DNA from 2 places in the Streptomyces sp. NBC_01474 genome. Region 2 is predicted to be linked to the other one. Evidence: riboswitches for the same ligand, from Rfam matches in the RefSeq annotation. Region 2 holds a riboswitch; the other holds the start of a gene.

Region 1 (10,353 bases), 3.8 Mb from region 2:
CCGGCAGTACGGCGTCGAGCTGCTCGCGGGCCGGCGTCGCGTCGGTGTACCGGGCGAGGGGGCCGCCGAGCACCTGGCGCACGACGGCCGAGGGCGCCGAGGCCAACAGCACGCGCTGCCCGGCACCGGCGTACAGCGGCAGCAACTCGTTGATGCCGAATGTGTACTTGAGGGCTTTGTCCGGCTCCACCCGCCGCAGGCACAGCGCCTGGGTGCCGACCCGGATGATCAGTACGGCGGTCTCCCCCACGCGCTCGACGATCCGGCGCAGGACGGCGGTACCGGTCTCGATGAGGTGGGCCTGCACGGAGCTGGCGCCCCACAGCCCGGCCAGGGCGGGGCCCGCCCGGTACACGCCGTCGTCCTCCTCGGTGTAACCCTGCTCCCGCAGGACCCGGAAGTAGCGGTAGGTGGTGCTCACCGGAAGGCCGACGCGTGCCGCGGTCGCGGCGACGGTGGTCTCGCCGGTGACCGCGAGGTCGCGGAGCACGGCGAGCCCGCGCTCGAACGACGAGGTCTCCCCCATGGCTTCCTCCTGTCCGCGCCGACCACCGGGACCCGCGGGCCGACCTGCCCCTGTGCAGAGCTTCGGTCCGTGCCACCCCGCCCGGCCAGCGCTGTTCTCACTGAGTGAGAACAGCGGTATCACGCGGCGTGGCGCCGTCTCTACCGTGCGGATTCCGACGCACGGCCCGGATGGGCGACACGACCCGGCCTGGCCAGGCTCAGCTCTGCCCGACCCGACCCGACCCGGATCAGCCCAGCCCAGCTCAGTGAGAGGACAAGAGATGACGACGCACGCTCAGGCCCCGCAGATCCCCGTCTTCGACGAAGACCCTTACGCCCGCGAGCACTTGGTCGACCCGCATCCCCTGTTCGCGCGGATGCGGGAGGCCGGTCCCGCGGTGTGGCTCGCTCGCCACGGGGTCCACGCCTTCACGCGCTACGAGGTCTGCCGGGAGATCCTGGCCGACCACGCGCTGTTCCTGTCCGGTGCCGGCGTCGGCCCCCGCGACCTGCGGCGCGAGAAGGCCTGGCGTACCCCCGGCATCCTGGAGACCGACCCTCCGGACCACACCGTGATGCGCGACGCGATGGCGGACGTCGTCTCGCCCCGCTCGGTACGGGCCCTGCGTCCCGGATTCGAGGCGTTCGCGGAGGAGTTGGCCGACGCGGTCGTCGCCCGCGGCCGCTTCGACGCTGTCACCGACGTCGCCGAGGTCTTCCCGCTACGGGTCTTCGGTGACGCCGTCGGCATCCCCCGGGCCGGTCGCAGCGAGAACCTCCTGGCGCACGGCGCGATGAACTTCAGCGCGTTCGGCCCGGACAACGAACTCCACCGCGGCTACTTCGCCGCCGGTGAGGGGACCCACGCGTGGGTGATGCGCAACTGTGCCCGCGAGTCCCTGTCCGACGACGGACTCGGCGCGCGTATCTGGGAGCATGCCGAGACGGGCCGCCTGAGCGACGAGCAGGCGACGCTCCTGGTGCGGGCGATGCTGTCGGCCGGTCTGGACACCACGGTGATCGCCATCGGCAACCTGCTGCGCGCCCTGGCCCACGACCCCGGGCAGTGGGCCCTGCTGCGCGAAGATCCGGGGAACATCCGGTTCGCCGTGGACGAGTCGTTCCGCCACGAATCGCCCTTCCAGTCCTTCTACCGGACGGCCGCGCGCGACACCCGGCCGGGCGGGGTCCCGGTACGGGCCGGGGAGAAGGTCCTGCTGTTCGTCGGCGCGGCCAACCGCGACCCGCGGCAATGGGGGCCTGATGCCGACGCGTTCCGGGTCACGCGGGCGGCAAGTGGTCATCTGGCTTTCGGAATGGGGATCCACCAATGCGTGGGCCAGCCGATCTCGCGGCTGGAGACGGAGGTCCTCCTCACCGCACTGGTCCGCCGCGTCGAACACCTGGAACCCGCCGGTCCGCAGACCCCGTTCGTGCACAACACGCTGCGCGGCTGGTCTTCGGTCCCGGTGCGCGCGGTGGCCGGCTGAGCCTGTGGAGCTCCGGCCGCCGCGCGTGCCCCGATCCTGGGTCAGCCCTTCGTCAGCCTCATGGGAATCGCCTTCAGGCCTCCGACGATGAAGCCGCCTGCCGGTGCCAACGACGCTGCGAGCAGGGCGAGTTCCATGTCGGGGAAGCGGTCGAAGAGCGCCGGGAGGGCGACCGCGGCTTCCATACGGGCCAGGGGTGCGCCCAGGCAGCGGTGGACTCCGTGCCCGAAGCTGAGGTGTTCGGCGCTCGGGCGTCGTGCTTCATACTGCTCGGCGGTGTCCCCGTGTTGCTGCGGATCGCGCCCGGTGGCCGCGAACGACGGCAGGATCGCCTCGCCCTTGCGGATGGTGGGGCCGCCCGGGATCTCGATGTCTTCAACGGCGAAGCGGAGCGGAAGGTTGGCGACGCCGGGGGCCCAGCGGAGGGTCTCCTCGATCACGTCGTTCCAGGAGAGCTCGCCCGCACGGACCAGTTCGAGCTGCTCCGGGTGCGTGAGCAGGGCGTGAACGGCGTTGCCGATGAGGTTGACCGTGGTCTCGTGGCCCGCGACGAGGACGAGCAGGAGCGTGTCTATCAGCTCCTGTTCGGTCATCCGATGGCCTTCCTCGTCCCGGGCGGCGACAAGCACACTGGCCGAAAGTCAACCGCTCGACGGCCCGTCAGCAGCGGCCTGCATGCAGCCGAGTTGGCGCGTACGGCAGACCGGATCCACTGCCCGCAGGCGACTCACGCCACTCCCCCTCCCCATCCACCGCTCCGTGCGAGACACCATGCTCAGCTCGCCCCGGCAGGCAGCTCGAGACGCGTCAGGTGGTCGGGGGTGAGTGCGCGCAGGAAGCTCTCGGCGTCGAACGCCTCTCCGACCGCCACCACGCCCGTCACCGGCCGGTCACCTCGAAGAAGGCGCGCGAGGGCCTCCACGACGAGCGGCGCCGTGACGGCGTAGATGTCACGGCCTCCCGCCACCGCGCGGCGCGTCTCGTGGCCGCGGGTCACAACAGCCTCCACGAGGAAGGACTGCGCGGAACGGCCTTCGGCGTCGGCGGGTACGGGTCCGGGGGTGTCCTCCGCGCGGATGTCGCGCAGCGGCGCGAGGTTCATCACCGCGCGCACCTCGGGGGTGCGTACGTGGCGCGGGAGCGTGACCTGGTCGGCCGTCGCGAACACGACCGTGTCCTGCTTGCCGAGCGGCTCCGGGAAGTTCCACGGGGAGACTTCCTGCGCATAGGAGAAGGGGCTCAACTTGCCTGCGGTGTAGGTGAGATGGCGTCCGGCGTTGCTCTCTCCGGTCCGGCGGGTGCCCTGCGTCGGGTGCCAGCTGTCGAGGCCGTACGCGAGGGTGATCTCGTCCGCGTCCGGCCAGTCGCCGAGGGCCACGGTGGCGAGGAGGTCACCCAGCCCGCCGTAGAACGCCAGGGACGGAACGACGGCGATGCCCGCCTCCTTGGCGCGTTCGCCGTACGTCTCGAACAAGGCGGCGGTGACGGCCTGTTCGGCACCGACGTCCAGGTAGGCAATGCCCGCGCGGAGCGCCGCGTCCACGACGGGGCGGGCCGTGTCGAGGAACGGTCCGGCGCAGTTGATGACCGCCGCCGCGCCTTCGAGGGCCCGGTCGAGGGAGGCCGCGTCGTCGGGGAACGCCTGACGGACGGGCGCGCCGGGAGCGAGATCGCGCACCGCGTCGAGTTTGCCCGCGTCCCGCCCGACGAGCACCGGAGTGGCGCCCCGTCTCAGGAGCTCCGCCACGACGAAGCGGCCGGTGTGTCCGTAGGCGCCGAAGACGACGACCGGCCGGCCGGCGAGCGACCCGGCCGTGGTGTACGCGGTGGGTCCCGAGAGGGTGTTGCTCATCGTTGACTCCAGTGTCCGAGGGGCGGTGGCGTGCGGTTCGGCTGCAATGATCCCGGCACCGAGCCCGCCCAGCCAGTGGCAGGAATGACAGGGGGCGTACAGTTTCAGACATGCATCCCGTTGCACATTCCGCTGCGCATTCCGTGGCGATGGCACTCCCCGAGGGCACGATGCTCTTCGAGGCCGCGGGGGCGTTCGAAGTCTTCGGCTCCGACCACTCCGACCTGGCCGCGCCCTGGTACTCGTTCACCACATGCGGACCCGCCGGGTCCCGCGTCGGCGACTGGCTGCGGGCGGACACCACCCACGGACTCGAGGCCGTCGCCGATGCGCGGACGGTGATCGTCCCGGCGTGGCGCGACGTCGAGCAGGAGCCTCCGCAGGAGCTGCGCGACGCCCTCCGCACCGCCCACGCCGCCGGCGCCCGGATCGCCTCGCTGTGCACCGGCGCCTTCGTCCTGGCCGCGGCGGGACTCCTCGACGGACGCCGCGCCACCACTCACTGGGCGCACACGGCGAGGCTCGCGGAACGGTACCCGCGCGTCAGGGTCGACGCCGAGGTGCTGTTCACCGACGAGGGCAGCGTCCTCACGTCCGCGGGGAAGGCCGCCGGGATGGACCTGTGCCTGCACATCGTCCGCACGGACCACGGGGCGACGGTGGCCAACGCCCTCGCGCGACACCTCGTGACCCCGCCCCATCGGGACGGCGGCCAGGCGCAGTTCATCCCGGCGCCGGTGACGCACGGGCGCGACCATCCGCTCGCCGATCTGCTCCCCTGGGTGCTGGCGCGGATCGACCAGCCGCTCACCGTCGAGGACATGGCCCGGCAGGCGGGCATGAGCAGCCGCAACCTGGTGCGGCACTTCCATGCCGTCACCGGGACGGCACCCTTGAGATGGCTGCTGAGCCAGCGCGTGCGGGAGGCGCAGGAGCTGCTGGAGTCGGGCGACGACACCGTCGAGCGGATCGCGGCACGGACCGGCATGGGGACCTCCGCCACGCTACGGCGACACTTCACCCGCGTCACCGGCCTGCCGCCCGAGGCCTACCGCAGGACGTTCGGCGGCCGGTGACACGCGCCGCTCCCCGCACGCCGCGTACCTCACAAGATCACCGAACCCTCACCCTAAAGCTGAGGTCGAGGTGACACTCGACGGGACGAGTCTCGGGACGACGCTTGGAAGCACACCTGGGGCCGCGCCCGCCACCTGCCTGGTACTGCCGGTCCCAGGAAGACGGGACGCCTGGCTGACCGCGCCGCTCCGCCGCACGCTGGTGTCATGACGAAAACACTCATCACCGGAGCGAACAAGGGTCTCGGATTCGAGACCGCCCGTCGGCTCGTCGCCGCAGGCCACACCGTCTACGTGGGCAGCCGCGACCCCGAGCGCGGTCGCCGCGCCGCCGAGCAGCTCGGCTCACTCTGGGTCCAGCTCGACGTCACGGACGACGCGTCCGTCGCAGCCGCCGCCAAGGCGATCGAGGCCGACGGCGGCCTTGACGTGCTGATCAACAACGCCGGCATCGAGGGCCGGACCCCCGACGGCGGCGTGATCGGCGCCGCGGACGTGACCGCCGACGAGATGCGGTCGACCTTCGAGACGAACGTCTTCGGCGTCGTACGTGTCACCCACGCGTTCCTGCCCCTGCTGCAGAAGTCCGACGCACCGGTCGTGGTCAACCTGAGCAGCGGCCTGGCCTCGCTGGCCCGGGTCACCGACGCGGGTACGCCGACCCACGCGTACCCCGGAGTCGCCTACCCGGCGTCGAAGACGGCGGTGAACATGATCACCGTGCAGTACGCGAAGGCGTTCCCCGGCATGCGGATCAACGCGGTCGAGCCCGGTTACACCGCGACGGACCTGAACGCCCACACCGGCATCCAGACCGTCGAGGAGGGCGCCGAGATCATCGTGCGCATGGCTCAGCTGGGACCCGACGGCCCGACCGGCGCGTACGTCGCCGCGGAGGGGCCGCTCCCCTGGTGACGACGCAGGCCGCCCGACGGAGGCGCCCCCGCCTCACACCAGCCCGTCCGCCATGTCCCGCGTGACGTCACGTCCCCCGCGTACACGTCGCGCGAGGTTGGCGGCGGCATCGGGCCAGGCGGCGTGGTCGAAGGAGAAGCCCGCGTCGAGCAGCCGGCCCGGGACTACGCGGCGGCTCTTCAGAAGGAGTTCGGTGTCCGAGCGGAGTGCGAACGCGCCGAGTTCGGCCATCCACTTCGTCGCGGGCAGGCCCACCGGAACGCCCCATGCCGTACGAAGCGCACGCATGAAGTCACGCTGCGGCAGTGGCTCTGGGGCGGCGAGGTTCACGGGCCCGTCCAGGTCGTCGCGTTCGATCAGGAACCGGACCGCTCGGGCGAAGTCACGGTCGTAGATCCAGGACACGTACTGGCCGCCGCCCGCGACCGGACCGCCGAGGCCGAGCCTGGCCAGACGAAGGAGGATGTCGAAGACGCCGCCGCGATCGGGGCTCATCACCATCGCGGAGCGCAGGGCGACCTTGCGGGTGTGCGGGGTGTCCGCCTGCTCCTGCGCCCGCTCCCACGCCTTGGCGATCTCGACGCTGTAGCCCCAGTAGCCCGGGACGCCGGCCTCGTAGCCGCCGAGCAGGCCGGTCGCCTCGTCGTTCGGCGCGGCGAAGCCGTGGGCGTAGATGGTCGCCGTACTCATCTGCAGCCATACCCTCGGAGGTCGCGCGGCGGCGGCGATGGCCTCGCCGACGATCTCGGCGGACCGCACGCGCGAGTCCATCATGGCCCGGAGGTTGGCGGGGGTGTAACGGCAACTGACGCCGCGTCCGGCGAGGTTGATCACGACGTCGCTGCCGTCGACGACGTCGGCCCAAGGGCCCAGGGTCTCGCCGTCCCAGCGCGTCTCCCCGTCGCGCACCGGCCGCCGCGTGAGGACCACTACTTCGTGTCCCGCTTCGGCCAGTTCACGCTTCAGGATCGTCCCTACCTGTCCGGTGCCGCCGGGTGTCACGATCTTCATGGAGCCCCCTCATCGTGTCGGCACCACCTTACCGCAGATATTTGAACGCGTTCAAATAGGGAGAGGGGTAGCTGGGCAAGATGGCCCTCAGACCCGGTCGCTGACGTGCAGGTCGAGTCGAGTCCCCTCGTGCCCGGCGTCTCCACCCCAGGCAGGAGCCGCATGTCGTGGTCGTAGCCCCCGCCCGCGAGCGACCGGAAGGGGACCGGCGTGGCCGTGAAGAGTGCCGAGCCGTCGGGCGAACTCCGTCCGCGCCCTGACGAAGCGGTCGTCTGGGAGCTCGTTCGAGCTGTACACCGCGAACGGCTCCAGCGGGTTCATGCCCGTGAACCAGAACAGGCCGTGCCGCATGGGGTGCAGGACGTCCTCGAGACTTCCGTGGATGCCTCGATCGGAGATCGCCGACTCGCGCGCGCCGACGGTCACCGACACGAGCGCCAGCCTGCCCGTCAGGGAGCTTTCGCCGTACGGCGGCGGGACCGCGGTGCCGTACGCGAAGCCGCTCGTGAAGACCCGGTCGATCCATCCCTTGACACCGCTCACAGTGCGGAGTTCAGGCGTATCCGGGACAGCGGCGAGGTCGTGATGCGCGCGGCGGGGCGCACGCGCCTGAGGCGCCCGGTGGCCGGGCTGCTCACCCTGGACTTCGAGACACTGCACGTACCGGCCGCGCCCGGCGAGACGGGCCCGGTCGTGCACGTCTTCAGCACCGAGGAGGGTAGCGCGGAGGCCACGGCTCTCACATGGCTGACCGAAACCGTTACAGTGGCGGACAGGCCGTGACTGGCGCTGAGGTGGAGAACCACCGGGGAGCGGCCTGACCAAAGGGTCGACGTATGCCGTGCGCCTGGGCGAATGGTCAATGACGCCTGGGAGGCGACCATGTCCCCGACACAGACAGCCCACCTCATGGACGGCACCGGTACGGCCCGGCGCCTCGTCGAGGAGTCCGCGGGCAGAGCGGCGGAGCTGGTGAGGCGTACGGGCTCGGCGCCCTGCCTCGCGACCGTACTGGTGGGCGAGGATCCCGCCTCCGTCACCTACGTCCGTATGAAGCAGGCCCGCTGCGCCAAGGCCGGCATCGAGTCGCGGCGCGTCCAGCTCCCCGCCGGAACGACGACCGCGGAGCTGGTCGCCGCCCTCCGCGAGCTGTCGCAGGACGCGTCGGTGCACGGCATCCTGCTCCAGCACCCCGTGGGCCCGCACATCGACGAACGCGCGGCGTTCGAGGCCATCGCACCGGAGAAGGACGTCGACGGCGTCACCATGACCTCGTTCGGCGCGATGGCCTTCGGGCTGCCCGGATTCGTCTCCTGCACACCGGGCGGAATCATGCGGCTCCTCGACGAGTACGACGTCGATGTCGCGGGGCGGCATGCCGTCGTCGTGGGCCGGAGCGCGATCCTCGGCAAGCCGGCCGGGATGCTTCTGCTCGCCCGGGACGCCACGGTGACGTACTGCCACTCCCGCACGGCCGACCTGAGCGCGTACGTGAGGGAGGCGGACATCGTGGTGGCGGCCGTGGGACGGCCCCGGCTCATCCGCGGCGAGGACATCAAGCCCGGCGCGGTCGTCATCGACGCGGGCTACAACGCGGGCAACGTCGGCGACGTCGACTTCGACACCGCGGCCGAGCGGGCCCGCCTGATCACTCCCGTCCCCGGCGGGGTGGGCCCCATGACCATCGCCGTCCTCCTGGCCCAGACCGTCACCGCGGCGTACCACCAGCTCGGCGCGGACCTAGATCGCGCACTCGTCTGACAGGACCGCGCCGATCGAGCATCCGGGATCCCTGGTCGGTGGCGGCGTCGAGGAGTCCGGCGGCCGCCACCTCGAGGGCGGTGCGCGGCAGCGGCTCGCACTCCAGCGGTGCGCACACCTCGAAGCCGAGGTGCCGCACGGCCGTCTCCCCCGACGGCAGCATCTGGAGATACTCGGGACCGTCGGCTTCCTCGCGCCCCAGGAGGAACTCGACGGTCAGCAGCGTGCCGGCGGCGATCCACGGGGATCCGGCCTGCGGTTCACGGTCGATCAGCGTGAACTCCCACTCGTACGGGCCCGTAGGCGGCGCCGCGAGGAGCCACCGGGCGAACTCGGCGGCCCGCGGCGCGCCTTGACCCAGTGGCAGGCGCCCGAAGAAGTACCCGTCGAACCACCAGCCGCCGCCCGCATCTCTGTCGAGGGCGATCCACAGATCCTCGACGGGGCGGCCCGGGTAGTGGGACCCACGCCCTGCGAGGCGAAAGAGCGGACCGGTCCCAGGACGCTCGCCTCCGTACACCATCACGCGATCTCCCTCGCCCTCCGATGCTCAGGCGACCCAGTGCGGCCGTCGCGCGGCGCACGCCGCAGGAAGGCCGGCGGCGAGCGCGGTCGCCATGCGGTGGACGGCTTCGCGCAGGGTGTCCGCCGGGGTCGTGTACGGGATGCGCATCCGCTGCTCGAAGATGCCGGGGTCGGTGGCGAAGCAGGCGCCGCTCTCGATCCGGACGCCGTTGTCGAGGGCTCGTTCGGACAGCGCGGAGGCCACCGGTTCACCCAGGTCGACCCACAACGACAAGCCACCGGGCGGCAGTTGCCAGGACCATTGCGGCATGTGTTCCGTCAGTGCGGCGACCAACGCGGCGCGCTGCAACCGTAGTTGCTCGAGTCGGGGCAGCAGAATCCCGTCGGCTCGGTCCAGGAGGGCGAGTGCCAGGAGTTGGTCGACGACCGATCCGCCCATGTCGGTGGCCACGCGCTGGCCCGCGAGTTCGGTGACTAGCCGTGCGGGCGCGCGCAGCCAGCCGATGCGCAGGCCGCCCCAGTGGGTCTTGCTCATCGAGCCGATGCTGATGACCCGGCCGGTGCCACCCTTCGCGGCGTGGGAGGCGAAGGGAGGCGGCGGGGGGACGTCGAGCGCGAGGTCGGCCAGCGTCTCGTCGATGACCAGCCAGGTACCGGACCGCTCCGCCGCACGCAGGACGCGTACCCGCTCGTGTTCGGGCATGAGGCAGCCGGTCGGGTTGTGGAAGTCGGGTATCAGGTAGACAAGTTGGGGCACGACCTGGCGGAGAGTCGATTCGGTGATCTCGATGTCCCAGCCGGTGTCGGTCACGGGGACGGACACGGTACGCAGCCGGGCTCGACGCAGTGCCTCAAGGGCGTTCGGGTAGGACGGGTTCTCGACCATGACCCGGTCGCCGGGGCTGCTCAGCAGTCCCAGGACGAGGGTCAGCGCGTGCTGTGCGCCGGATGTCACCAGGATCTGTTCCGGCAGGGTGGCGAGGCCCCGTCGGGTGTAGCGCTCGGCGATGGCGGCGCGCAGGTCGGGCAGGCCGTAGGGGTGGTAGCCGGGGGTGTGTGCCTGCTCGGCGAGTTGCGGGGTGATGTGTACGAGGGCGTCGACGAGTGCCTGTTGTGGGAGCCCGGGGGACGCTCTGGCAAGGTCGATCGCGGTGTCCTGGGGGCCGAGGAGGCGGGTGATGCCACTGAGGGTGCGGCCTTCGGGCAGGGCGGTCCA
Region 2 (10,353 bases):
GCGACGCGGGCGTCTCACTGCACCGCCTGATGGAAGTCCTCCTTCCCCTGGGCTGGTTCGTCCCCGTGACTCCCGGCACGCGCTACGTCACGGTGGGCGGCGCGATCGGCGCCGATATCCACGGCAAGAACCACCACGTCTCGGGATCGTTCTCCCGCCACGTGCTCGCCCTGGAACTACTCACGGCCGACGGCGAAGTGCGGATCGTCGAGCGCGGCAGCGAGCTGTTCGACGCGACGGCCGGCGGTATGGGGCTCACCGGGATCATCCTCACCGCCACCATCCAACTCCTCCCTGTCGAAACCTCGTTCATGTCGGTCGACACCGAACGCGCCGTTGACCTCGACGACTTGATGGCCCGCCTCACCGAGACCGATCACCTCTACCGCTACTCGGTCGCCTGGATCGACCTCCTGGCCCGCGGAGCCTCGATGGGCCGCTCGGTACTGACCCGCGGTGATCACGCTCCGCTGGATGCCGTTCCTGCACGGGCGCGCAGGGCGCCACTGACGTTCCGCCCCAGGCAGCTTCCGGCCGCACCCGGATTCGTACCCGAAGGACTCCTGGGCCGCAGGACCGTCGGCCTCTTCAACGAACTCTGGTACCGCAAGGCCCCCACGTCGCGCGTCGGCGAGATCCAGCGGCTCTCCCCCTTCTTCCACCCCCTCGACGGCGTACCGCACTGGAATCGCATCTACGGACGCAGCGGATTCGTCCAGTACCAATTCGTCGTCGGATATGGCCAGGAGGAAGCACTTCGCCGCATCGTGCAGCGCATCTCCGAGCGCCGGTGCCCCTCCTTCCTGGCGGTCCTCAAGCGCTTCGGCGACGCGGATCCCGGCTGGCTGTCGTTTCCCATGCCCGGCTGGACGCTGGCCCTCGACATTCCCGCGAACCTGCCAGGACTCGGCGTGTTCCTCGATGAACTCGACGAGGAGGTGGTCGCGGCTGACGGACGCATCTACCTCGCCAAGGACTCGCGGCTGAGGCCTGAGCTGCTCTCGGCGATGTATCCCCATCTCGATGAATTCCGCTCCCTGCGAGCCCAGCTGGACCCGCGAGGCGTGTTCCGCTCGGATCTGTCCCGGCGCCTCGGACTCTGACCGAAATAGGAACGAGTGCCCTGACCGGACCCTCGCGCTTACCGACAGTCCCGCTGCCCCGCATCGCACGCACGTCGTATACCCCTCACCCGGCACGGCCCCTCCGCACCGATTCACTTTTGGTACACCGCTCGGGCCGTCCGGGTTCCCATCCCACCCCCACCGATTTCGGTCCCGCCCATTTGGAGTTTGGTTCTCATGAAGGACGCCTTCGGCACCCCCCAGTCCTTGCTCGTCCTCGGCGGCACCTCCGAGATCGCGCTCGCCACCGCGCGGCGCCTCGTGGCCCGGCGGACCCGAACGGTGTGGCTGGCCGGCCGCCCGTCCCCCGCCCTCGACCGTGCGGCCGCCGAACTCCGCGACATGGGCGCCGACGCCCGTACCGTCGCCTTCGACGCGCTCGACTCCGAGGCGCACGAGGTGACGCTGGGCAAGGTGTTCGCCGAGGGCGACATCGACATGGTGCTGCTGGCGTTCGGGATCCTCGGCGACCAGGCCCGCGACGAGGACGAGCCGCTGGCCGCGGTGCGCGTCGCGCAGACCAACTACACAGGCGCCGTATCGGCGGGCCTCATCTGCGCCCGCGCCCTGCAGTCCCAGGGCCACGGCTCGCTGGTGGTGCTCTCGTCGGTCGCGGGTGAGCGGGCCCGCCGGTCCAACTTCATCTACGGGTCGAGCAAGGCCGGCCTGGACACCTTCGCGCAGGGCCTCGGCGACGCGCTGCACGGCACCGGCGTGCATGTGATGGTCGTACGCCCCGGCTTCGTACGGTCAAAGATGACGGCGGGCATGGCGGAGGCACCCATGGCCACCACCCCGGAGGCGGTGGCACAGGCCATCGAGACGGGACTCAGGCGCCGGTCGGAGACCGTGTGGGTGCCGGGGGCCCTGCGCGTGGTGATGTCGGCGCTGCGGCATGTCCCGCGTCCGGTGTTCCGGCGCCTGCCGATGTAGGCCGTGTCGCACAGCGTCCGGCCGACTCGCTGCGCGTCAGCGAGCCGGCTGTCGGCCCCGCTTCGAGCGGTCGGGGCCCTGCGCGGGAACTGCCGGGCCGCCGAAGGGGAACTCGCGCAACTTGCGCCAGATACCGTCGGCTCCCTGCTCGTACAGCGCGAACCCGGTGCACGGCCAGGCCGCCTCGTACCCGGCGAGCTCCGTGTACGCCCGGTCCATCGCTTCCTCCGCGATGCCGTGCGCCACCGTGACGTGCGGGTGATAGGGAAACTGCAGCTCGCGCGCGACCGGACCGGACGTGTCACGGACCTGCTTCTGCAGCCTCGTACAGGCCTCGGCGCCCTCGACGACCTGTACGAACACAACGGGAGACAGCGGACGGAAGGTTCCCGTCCCCGCGAGCCGCATCGCGAAGGTCCGCCCCGCGGCGGCGACCGCCTCGAGATGGTCCTCGACCGAAGGCAGCGACCTGTCCTCCACCTCGGTCGGCGGGAGCAGAGTGACGTGCGTGGGGATGCCGTGCGCAGCGGGGTCACCGAAGCCCGCGCGCCGCTCCTGGAGCTGGCTGCCGTGTGGCTCCGGGACCGCGATCGAAACGCCGATCGTTACGGTCCCCACGTCGTACTCCTGTCGTCGTGTGGCGGTAAGGCGGTTCAGACGGGCTGGGGCTCAGTGCTTCGCGGGCAGCAGTCCGACCTTGTCGTAAGCCTGGGCGAGGGTTTCGGCGGCGACAGCACGCGCCTTCTCCGCGCCCTTGGCCAGGATCGAGTCGAGCGTCTCCGGGTCGTCCAGGTACTCCTGGGTACGGGTCCGGAACGGTGTCACGAAGTCCACCATGACCTCTGCCAGGTCCGTCTTGAGCGCACCGTACATCTTGCCCTCGTAGTTCTGCTCCAGTTCCGGGATACCTGTGCCGGTGAGGGTGGAGTAGATGGCGAGGAGGTTGCTGACGCCCGGCTTGTTCGCCGGATCGAACCGGATCACGGTGTCGGTGTCGGTGACCGCGCTCTTGACCTTCTTGGCGGTGGTCTTCGGCTCGTCGAGAAGGTTGACGAGCCCCTTCGGTGTCGACGCCGACTTGCTCATCTTGATCGACGGGTCCTGGAGGTCGTAGATCTTCGCCGTTTCCTTGAGGATGTACGGCGCCGGGACCGTGAAGGTCTCGCCGAAGCGGCCGTTGAAGCGCTCGGCGAGGTCGCGCGTCAGCTCGATGTGCTGGCGCTGGTCCTCTCCCACGGGCACCTGGTCGGCCTGGTAGAGCAGGATGTCCGCGACCTGGAGGATCGGGTACGTGAAGAGGCCGACAGTCGCGCGGTCGGCACCCTGCTTGGCGGACTTGTCCTTGAACTGCGTCATGCGTGAGGCCTCGCCGAAGCCCGTCAGACAGTTCATGACCCAGCCGAGCTGTGCGTGCTCGGGGACGTGGCTCTGCACGAACAGCGTGCAGCGGTCCGGGTCCAGCCCGGCGGCGAGGAGCTGCGCGGCGGCGAGCCGGGTGTTGGCCCGGAGCTCCTTGGGGTCCTGCGGCACGGTGATCGCGTGCAGGTCCACAACCATGTAGAACGCGTCGTGAGACTCCTGCAGCGCCACCCACTGGCGGACCGCGCCGAGGTAGTTGCCGAGGTGGAACGAGCCTGCGGTGGGCTGGATTCCGGAGAGCACGCGGGGACGATCAGAGGCCATGCTCCTCATTCTCTCAGGTGTCTCTCATTGGTTGGAAACAGGTGGGCGACGGGTGCACGACAAGTGCTGAAACCGTGTACGGAGCGCTGTCGCGCACCCCGTCCGGCGTGTCGCCGGAACCCGGCCACGGAACCCGGCCACGGGACCTGGCTTCGGACCTGCCTCACGGAACGAGTTCGGAAAACCTGTGCGACGGGTGGGAACCGATGCGAGGGGTGCGGTGTATCAACGATGTGAGGACACAGGGGGAGGTCCTGGAGGGGGGCCGCGTCGTCGACGACGAGCGTGCGGTGATCGCTCGCGTGCGCGCCGGAGATGTGGAGGCGTACGCGGTGTTGGTGCGCGCCTTCACTGGGCTGGCGCTGCGGGCGGCCCGGGCCCTCGGGGCAGGAGCGGACGCGGAGGACGTGGTGCAGCAGGCCTTTTTCAAGGCGTACTGCGCCCTGGGAAAGTTTCGGGACGACTCGTCGTTCAAGCCGTGGCTGCTCGCGATCGTCGCCAATGAGACGAGGAACACAGTGCGCTCGGCGGTGCGACAGCGCTCGGTCGTGGGGCGGGAAGCGACGTTGACAGAGGCCGAGCCGCTGATACCCGAGACCACGGATCCGGCGGTCGCGGCCGTCCACGACGAGCGGCGGACGGCGTTGCTCGCCGCGCTCGAGGAGCTGGGCGAGGAGCATCGGCTGGTCGTCACGTACCGGTATCTGCTCGAGATGGACGAGGCGGAGACGGCCGAGGCGCTCGGCTGGCCGCGCGGCACCGTGAAGTCGAGGCTCAATCGCGCCCTGCGGAAGCTGAAGCGGATTCTTCCGGCAGAGCTGGACCCGCGGGAGGGAGGTGATGAGCATGAGTGAACCGCGTCACGAGGACGACGGGAGCCGGCGCCCCGGCAAGGAGCACGGGCCCCGCGCGGACCGTGGGCTGCCGGCTGAGCTGCGGGCGCTGGGCAGGTCCCTGGACGGTCTGGGCCCCGGCGGCGAGTCGATGGCCGAGCGGGTACTGGCACAGATACTCGCCGAATCGGTTCCGGCGCCGGTGGCCGAGCCGACGGCGGACTCTGTCCGGATGCGGCGCGTGCGTCGCTGGATACGGAGGCGGTGGCGGATGCTCACGGCGGGGCTGTGCGGAGTGCTGACCGTGCTCGTGCTCACGCCTCCGGTGCGGGCCGCGGTCACCGAGTGGTTCGGCTTCGGCGGGGTGGAGGTCCGGTACGACCCCTCGGCCCTGCCGTCGCCTGGTGTGCACGTCCCCGGGTGCGGCACGTCGCTGTCGCTGGGTGAGGCCCGACGAGACGCCGGATTCGAACCGCTGGTGCCGGGCGAGCTGGGAATGCCGGACGCCGTGACGGTGACACGGGAACCGAAGTCGCGCTTCTTGATCACACTGTGCTGGCGGGATGACGGGCACACGATCCGACTCGACGAGTATCCGGCGCAGCTCGACATCGGGTACATGAAATCGGTGCGCGTGCAGCCGCACTGGGTCGATCTCGGCCGGGGTACGGGGCTGTGGTTCGCCCAGCCGCATCTGCTCAGCTTCTGGATGCTCGACGGCGACGGCGACCGGTGGACCCGCTCTGAGCGCACTGCGGGCCCGACGCTCCTGTGGACCCGTCGACAGGAGATGACGCTCCGCCTGGAGGGAGTCGGTTCCCGGGAACGGGCGATGGAGATCGCACGGTCGGTACGTAAGCCGGACTCCCTCCGCTGATGTCCGTCGGCCGGGCCGGCGAACTCGATCAACCGAGAACTCGCACACCGAAGTTGGGAACCCGGTCGGGTCGAGCGGTGTACCAGAAGTGAATCGACACGGGCGGGCCGTGCCGGGAGCAGCTGGGGGAACGGATGCGAACAGTACGAAGGGCGGCCGCACTGGCGGTGGCACTGATGGCAGCACTCGCCTCGATGCTGCTGAGCGCGTCAGGGGCGTCGGCGGGCGGACCGACGAGCGTTCTGGTGGTGTCGCCCGAGAGCGGCCAGAGCGCGTCGCTCTACTTCAGTGACAAGAAGTACGGGCCGCTGGAGAGTCTCCTCGGCGAGCCGGACCAGGGGCGCCGGGAGGAGCCGCCCGGCCTGGGAATAGGCGCGGGGCGTCAGCTCAATGTCACATGGCTGGTGCACGACGTGCTGCCGTGGCGGGTCGACCGGGTCTATCCGGACTCGCCGGGCACGAAGGACGTCTGGATACACACAGCGACGCACGTGCCGGACTCCTACAACGGGTACTGGCACAAGGCGCGCAAGCCGGCGGAGCTGCGCGCGCTGCTGAAGGACCTCGGAGTCATGGGCGCGCGGTCCGAAAAGGGCGGGAGTCCGATCTTCCCGGTGCCCTGGCAGTCGCCGGACCGGTCCAAGGAAGCCCTCGGTGGAGCTCCAGCTCCGGCAGCCGACGGTCGCGATGCCGGGCCTTCCGAAGGCGCTCGGGCCTCGGCAGTCGGGTCTCACGGCGGGGTGGACTGGTGGTGGGCGATACCGGGTCTGGTGGCGGGTGCCGCGCTGGCTCTGGTGCTGCGGCCCTTGGCCGACAGGCTGCCGGGTCGTCACGCATCGGGCGGGACCCCGCCCGATGCGGGACCACGGCAGCAGCTGATCGATTCCTGAGGGTCGCTCTCCAGCTCTCACGGCTGGGGGAGCGCACTGACCGGCCCGTCGGTGCGGCCGGTGACGGGCCGGTCAAGCGATCAGGTGAGGTCGATCTCCGGGTAGAGCGGGAAGCCGCTCAGCAGGTCGGACGCTCGCGCGGAGACCTCGTCGGAGATCTTCTCGTCCAGGACGTGCTGCGCCTTGGAGGGCGCGCCCTTGCTGGTGGTGCCCGCTTCGGCGGCGGTGAGCACGCGGTCGATGAGGCCGGCGACCTCGTCCATCTCCGCGGTGCCCAGGCCACGGGTGGTCAGGGCAGGGGTGCCGATACGAATGCCGGACGTGTACCAGGCGCCGTTCGGGTCGGAGGGGATGGAGTTGCGGTTGGTGACGATGCCGGAGTCGAGGAGCGCGTTCTCGGCCTGGCGGCCGGTGAGCTCGTAGGAGGTGGCGACATCGATCAGGTTGAGGTGGTTGTCCGTGCCGCCCGTGACGAGGGTGGCGCCACGGCGGGTCAGGCCCTCGGCGAGGGCACGGGCGTTGTCGACGACGGACTGGGCGTAGTCGCGGAACTCGGGACGGCGGGCCTCTGCCAGGGCGACGGCCTTGGCGGCCATGACGTGCGGCAGCGGACCGCCGAGGACCATCGGGCAGCCGCGGTCGACCTGGTCGGCGAGCGAGTCGTCGCAGAGCACCATGCCGCCGCGCGGGCCGCGCAGCGACTTGTGCGTCGTGGTGGTGACGATCTGGGCGTGCGGCACCGGGTCGAAGTCGCCGGTGAGGACCTTGCCGGCGACCAGGCCCGCGAAGTGCGCCATGTCGACCATGAGGGTCGCCCCGACCTCGTCGGCGATCTCGCGCATGATGCGGAAGTTCACCAGGCGGGGGTACGCGGAGTAGCCGGCCACGATGATCAGCGGCTTGAAGTCGCGGGCCATGGCGCGCAGGGCTTCGTAGTCGACGAGGCCGGTCTGCGGATCGGTGCCGTAGCTGCGCTGGTCGAACATCTTGCCGGAGATGTTCGGGCGGAAGCCGTGGGTGAGGTGGCCGCCGGCGTCCAGGGACATGCCGAGCATGCGCTGGTTGCCGAAGGCCTGACGGAGCTCGGCCCAGTCGGCGTCGGAGAGGTCGTTCACGTTGCGGACGCCGGCCAGCTCCAGGGCGGGTGCCTCGACGCGCTGGGCGAGGACGGCCCAGAAGGCGACGAGGTTGGCGTCGATACCGGAGTGCGGCTGTACATAGGCGTGGCGGGCGCCGAAGAGCTCGCGGGCGTGTTCGGCGGCGAGGGCCTCGACGGTGTCGACGTTGCGGCAGCCGGCGTAGAAGCGGCGGCCGACGGTGCCCTCGGCGTACTTGTCGCTGAACCAGTTACCCATCGCGAGGAGGGTGGCCGGGGACGCGTAGTTCTCGCTGGCGATCAGCTTGAGCATCTCGCGCTGGTCGGCGATCTCCTGGCCGATGGCGTCGGCCACGCGGGGCTCGACAGCCCGGATCACGTCGAGGGCGCTGCGGAACGCTACGGATTCGGTGGAGAGGGTGGGCTCTGACATGACTGACCTCCGGACGGATGGGACCTCCCCTGCTCGAGCGAGGTCGAGAGCAGGAGGTTCACGGGTCGGCCCAGGCGCACGGCACACAGTTCACAGGCCGCTCCCCGATGGTCGGTCCCATCCCAGCGCGCCAGTCACGGCCCTGCGGGCCACACTACCGGGCGCGCCGCAGGACGAGGTTTCCAGGTCCACGATGCGAGCGACGATAGGAAGAGGCCACAAGCCCACGTCTTCGCGCCATCAGAGCTGTAAGAACGGAGATCCCGTGACTGCTGTGACTCCTCCGAATGCCGCAACGGAAGCCTTCATCACCGCGTCCGAAGCGCACAGTGCGCACAACTACCATCCGCTGCCCGTCGTGGTCGCCACGGCGGAGGGCGCGTGGATGACGGATGTCGAAGGGCGCCGGTACCTCGACATGCTCGCAGGCTACTCAGCGCTCAACTTCGGCCATGGGAACCAGCGGCTCATCGAGGCCGCCAAGGCGCAGCTGGAGCGGGTGACGCTGACGTCCCGCGCCTTTTATCACGATCGGTTCTCCGCATTCTGCACCCAGCTCGCGGAGCTGTGCGGCATGGACATGGTGCTGCCGATGAACACAGGGGCGGAGGCGGTCGAGACCGCCGTAAAGACGGCGAGGAAGTGGGGGTACCAGGTCAAGGGGGTGCTCGACGGCAGAGCGAAGATCGTCGTGGCGGGCAACAACTTCCACGGACGCACCACGACGATCGTCAGCTTCTCCACGGACCATGAGGCGCGCGCGGACTTCGGTCCTTACACGCCGGGGTTCGAGATCGTGCCGTACGGCGATCTGACGGCGCTGCGCGGCGCTGTCACCGAGAACACCGTCGCGGTGCTGCTCGAACCGATCCAGGGCGAGGCCGGTGTCCTCGTACCGCCGGCCGGATATCTTCCGGCGGTAAGGGAGTTGACCCGCGAGCGGAACGTGCTGTTCATCGCGGACGAGATCCAGTCGGGGCTCGGGCGGACGGGGCGGACGTTCGCCTGTGAGCACGAGGGCGTGGTGCCTGACATGTACGTGCTGGGCAAGGCGCTCGGCGGTGGGGTCGTGCCGGTGTCGGCGGTGGTGTCCAGCCGCGAGGTGCTCGGGGTGTTCAAGCCGGGCGAGCACGGATCGACGTTCGGCGGGAATCCGCTGGCGTGTGCGGTGGCGCTCGAGGTCATCGCGATGCTGCGCACCGGGGAGTTCCAGCAGCGGGCGGCCGAGCTGGGCGAGCATCTCCACGCGGAGCTCGGGCTGCTGACGGGCACGGGCAAGGTGACGCAGGTGCGGGGACGCGGGCTGTGGGCGGGGGTCGACATCGATCCGTCGTACGGGACGGGAAGAGAGATCTCGGAGAAGTTGATGGCCAAGGGCGTCCTGGTCAAGGACACCCACGGCAGCACGATCAGGATCGCTCCCCCTCTGATGATCAGTAAGGAGGACCTGGACTGGGGGCTCGACCAGCTCCGGGCGGTCCTGGCGGTCTGACGGCGGTGCGCCTCCGGCGCACGGGCGGCCGACTCGTGGTCCGGCCACTCACGGGAGCACCACCGGACGGGGAGCCGCTCACGGAGCCACCGGAGCAGGAATCGCTCACGGGCCGGTCGGCGTAGGCACACCCTCTACAGTCGCTTTGTGCTTCTTGGAATGCTTTGCGCGCTCGGGGCGGCGGCCTGTTTCGGTACGGCTTCCGTGTTGCAGGCGATGGCCGCGCGGGCCGCGGAGCCGGGGTCGGGGTCCGGTGTCGACGCCGCGCTGTTGCTGCGGGCGCTGCAGCAGTGGCGTTATGTCGCCGGGCTGGGGCTCGACCTGCTCGGGTTCGTGTTGCAGGTCGTGGCGCTGCGATCCATTCCGATCTACGCCGTCGGGGCCGCGCTCGCCGCGAGCCTGGCGGTGACGGCGGTGGTCTCCACGCGGCTGCTGGACGTACGGCTGAGCGGCGTCGAGTGGGGCGCTGTCGGGGTGGTGGTGGCGGGGCTCGCGATGTTGGGGCTGGCGTCGGGGGCGGAGGGAGCGCAGGCCGGCTCGGACGCGCTGCGGTACGCGATGCTGGGGACGGCGCTCGGGGTGCTGTTGATCGGGGCGGTGGCCGGGCGGCTGCCGGGGCGGGGCCGGGCGCTCGCGCTGGGGCTCGGCTCGGGTTTCGGGTTCGGGGTGGTGGAGGTGTCGGTACGGCTCATCGACGACGTGTCGCCCGGCGCGCTGCTGAGCAATCCGGCGACGTATGCACTGCTGCTCGGTGGGGGTGCGGCGTTTCTGCTGCTGACCTCGGCGTTGCAGAAGGGGTCGGTGACTACGGCCACTGCGGGGATGGTCGTGGGCGAGACGGTGGGGCCGGCGCTGGTCGGGGTGATCTGGCTCGGGGACCGCACGCGCGAGGGGCTGGGCTGGCTGGCGGCTCTCGGCTTCGTGGTGGCCGTGGCGGGGGCGTTGGCGCTGGCGCGCTTCGGGGAGGCGCCGGTGGAGGACGCGTCCACACC

The links. A riboswitch is a leader RNA that binds a small molecule or an ion and turns the genes downstream of it on or off. The one in region 2 is predicted to bind ZMP and ZTP.
Region 1: it holds a riboswitch for ZMP and ZTP, as region 2 does, so the genes downstream of both, OG758_RS04955 (bifunctional 5,10-methylenetetrahydrofolate dehydrogenase/5,10-methenyltetrahydrofolate cyclohydrolase) here and OG758_RS21765 (glycine hydroxymethyltransferase) in region 2, are expected to answer to the same signal.

The regions. Positions count from the first base shown of each region.
Region 1 covers NZ_CP109449.1:1,005,840-1,016,192, forward strand. The annotation lists gene OG758_RS04910 (IclR family transcriptional regulator) at 1-526, opposite strand, end outside; gene OG758_RS04915 (cytochrome P450) at 789-1,997, shown strand; gene OG758_RS04920 (cytochrome P450) at 2,039-2,590, opposite strand; gene OG758_RS04925 (saccharopine dehydrogenase family protein) at 2,773-3,849, opposite strand; gene OG758_RS04930 (GlxA family transcriptional regulator) at 3,960-4,925, shown strand; gene OG758_RS04935 (SDR family NAD(P)-dependent oxidoreductase) at 5,133-5,840, shown strand; gene OG758_RS04940 (DUF1731 domain-containing protein) at 5,874-6,851, opposite strand; gene OG758_RS04945 (NAD(P)H-dependent oxidoreductase) at 6,939-7,394, opposite strand; partial or broken gene OG758_RS04950 (MmyB family transcriptional regulator) at 7,404-7,634, shown strand; ZMP/ZTP riboswitch at 7,621-7,711, shown strand; gene OG758_RS04955 (bifunctional 5,10-methylenetetrahydrofolate dehydrogenase/5,10-methenyltetrahydrofolate cyclohydrolase) at 7,734-8,612, shown strand; gene OG758_RS04960 (hypothetical protein) at 8,560-9,138, opposite strand; gene yczR (MocR-like transcription factor YczR) at 9,163-10,353, opposite strand, start outside.
Region 2 covers NZ_CP109449.1:4,757,456-4,767,808, forward strand. The annotation lists gene OG758_RS21730 (FAD-binding oxidoreductase) at 1-1,103, shown strand, start outside; gene OG758_RS21735 (decaprenylphospho-beta-D-erythro-pentofuranosid-2-ulose 2-reductase) at 1,302-2,057, shown strand; gene OG758_RS21740 (2'-5' RNA ligase family protein) at 2,094-2,675, opposite strand; gene trpS (tryptophan--tRNA ligase) at 2,727-3,740, opposite strand; gene OG758_RS21750 (RNA polymerase sigma factor) at 3,947-4,594, shown strand; gene OG758_RS21755 (hypothetical protein) at 4,587-5,450, shown strand; gene OG758_RS21760 (hypothetical protein) at 5,627-6,340, shown strand; gene OG758_RS21765 (glycine hydroxymethyltransferase) at 6,421-7,869, opposite strand; ZMP/ZTP riboswitch at 7,931-8,017, opposite strand; gene rocD (ornithine--oxo-acid transaminase) at 8,135-9,361, shown strand; gene OG758_RS21775 (hypothetical protein) at 9,521-10,353, shown strand, end outside.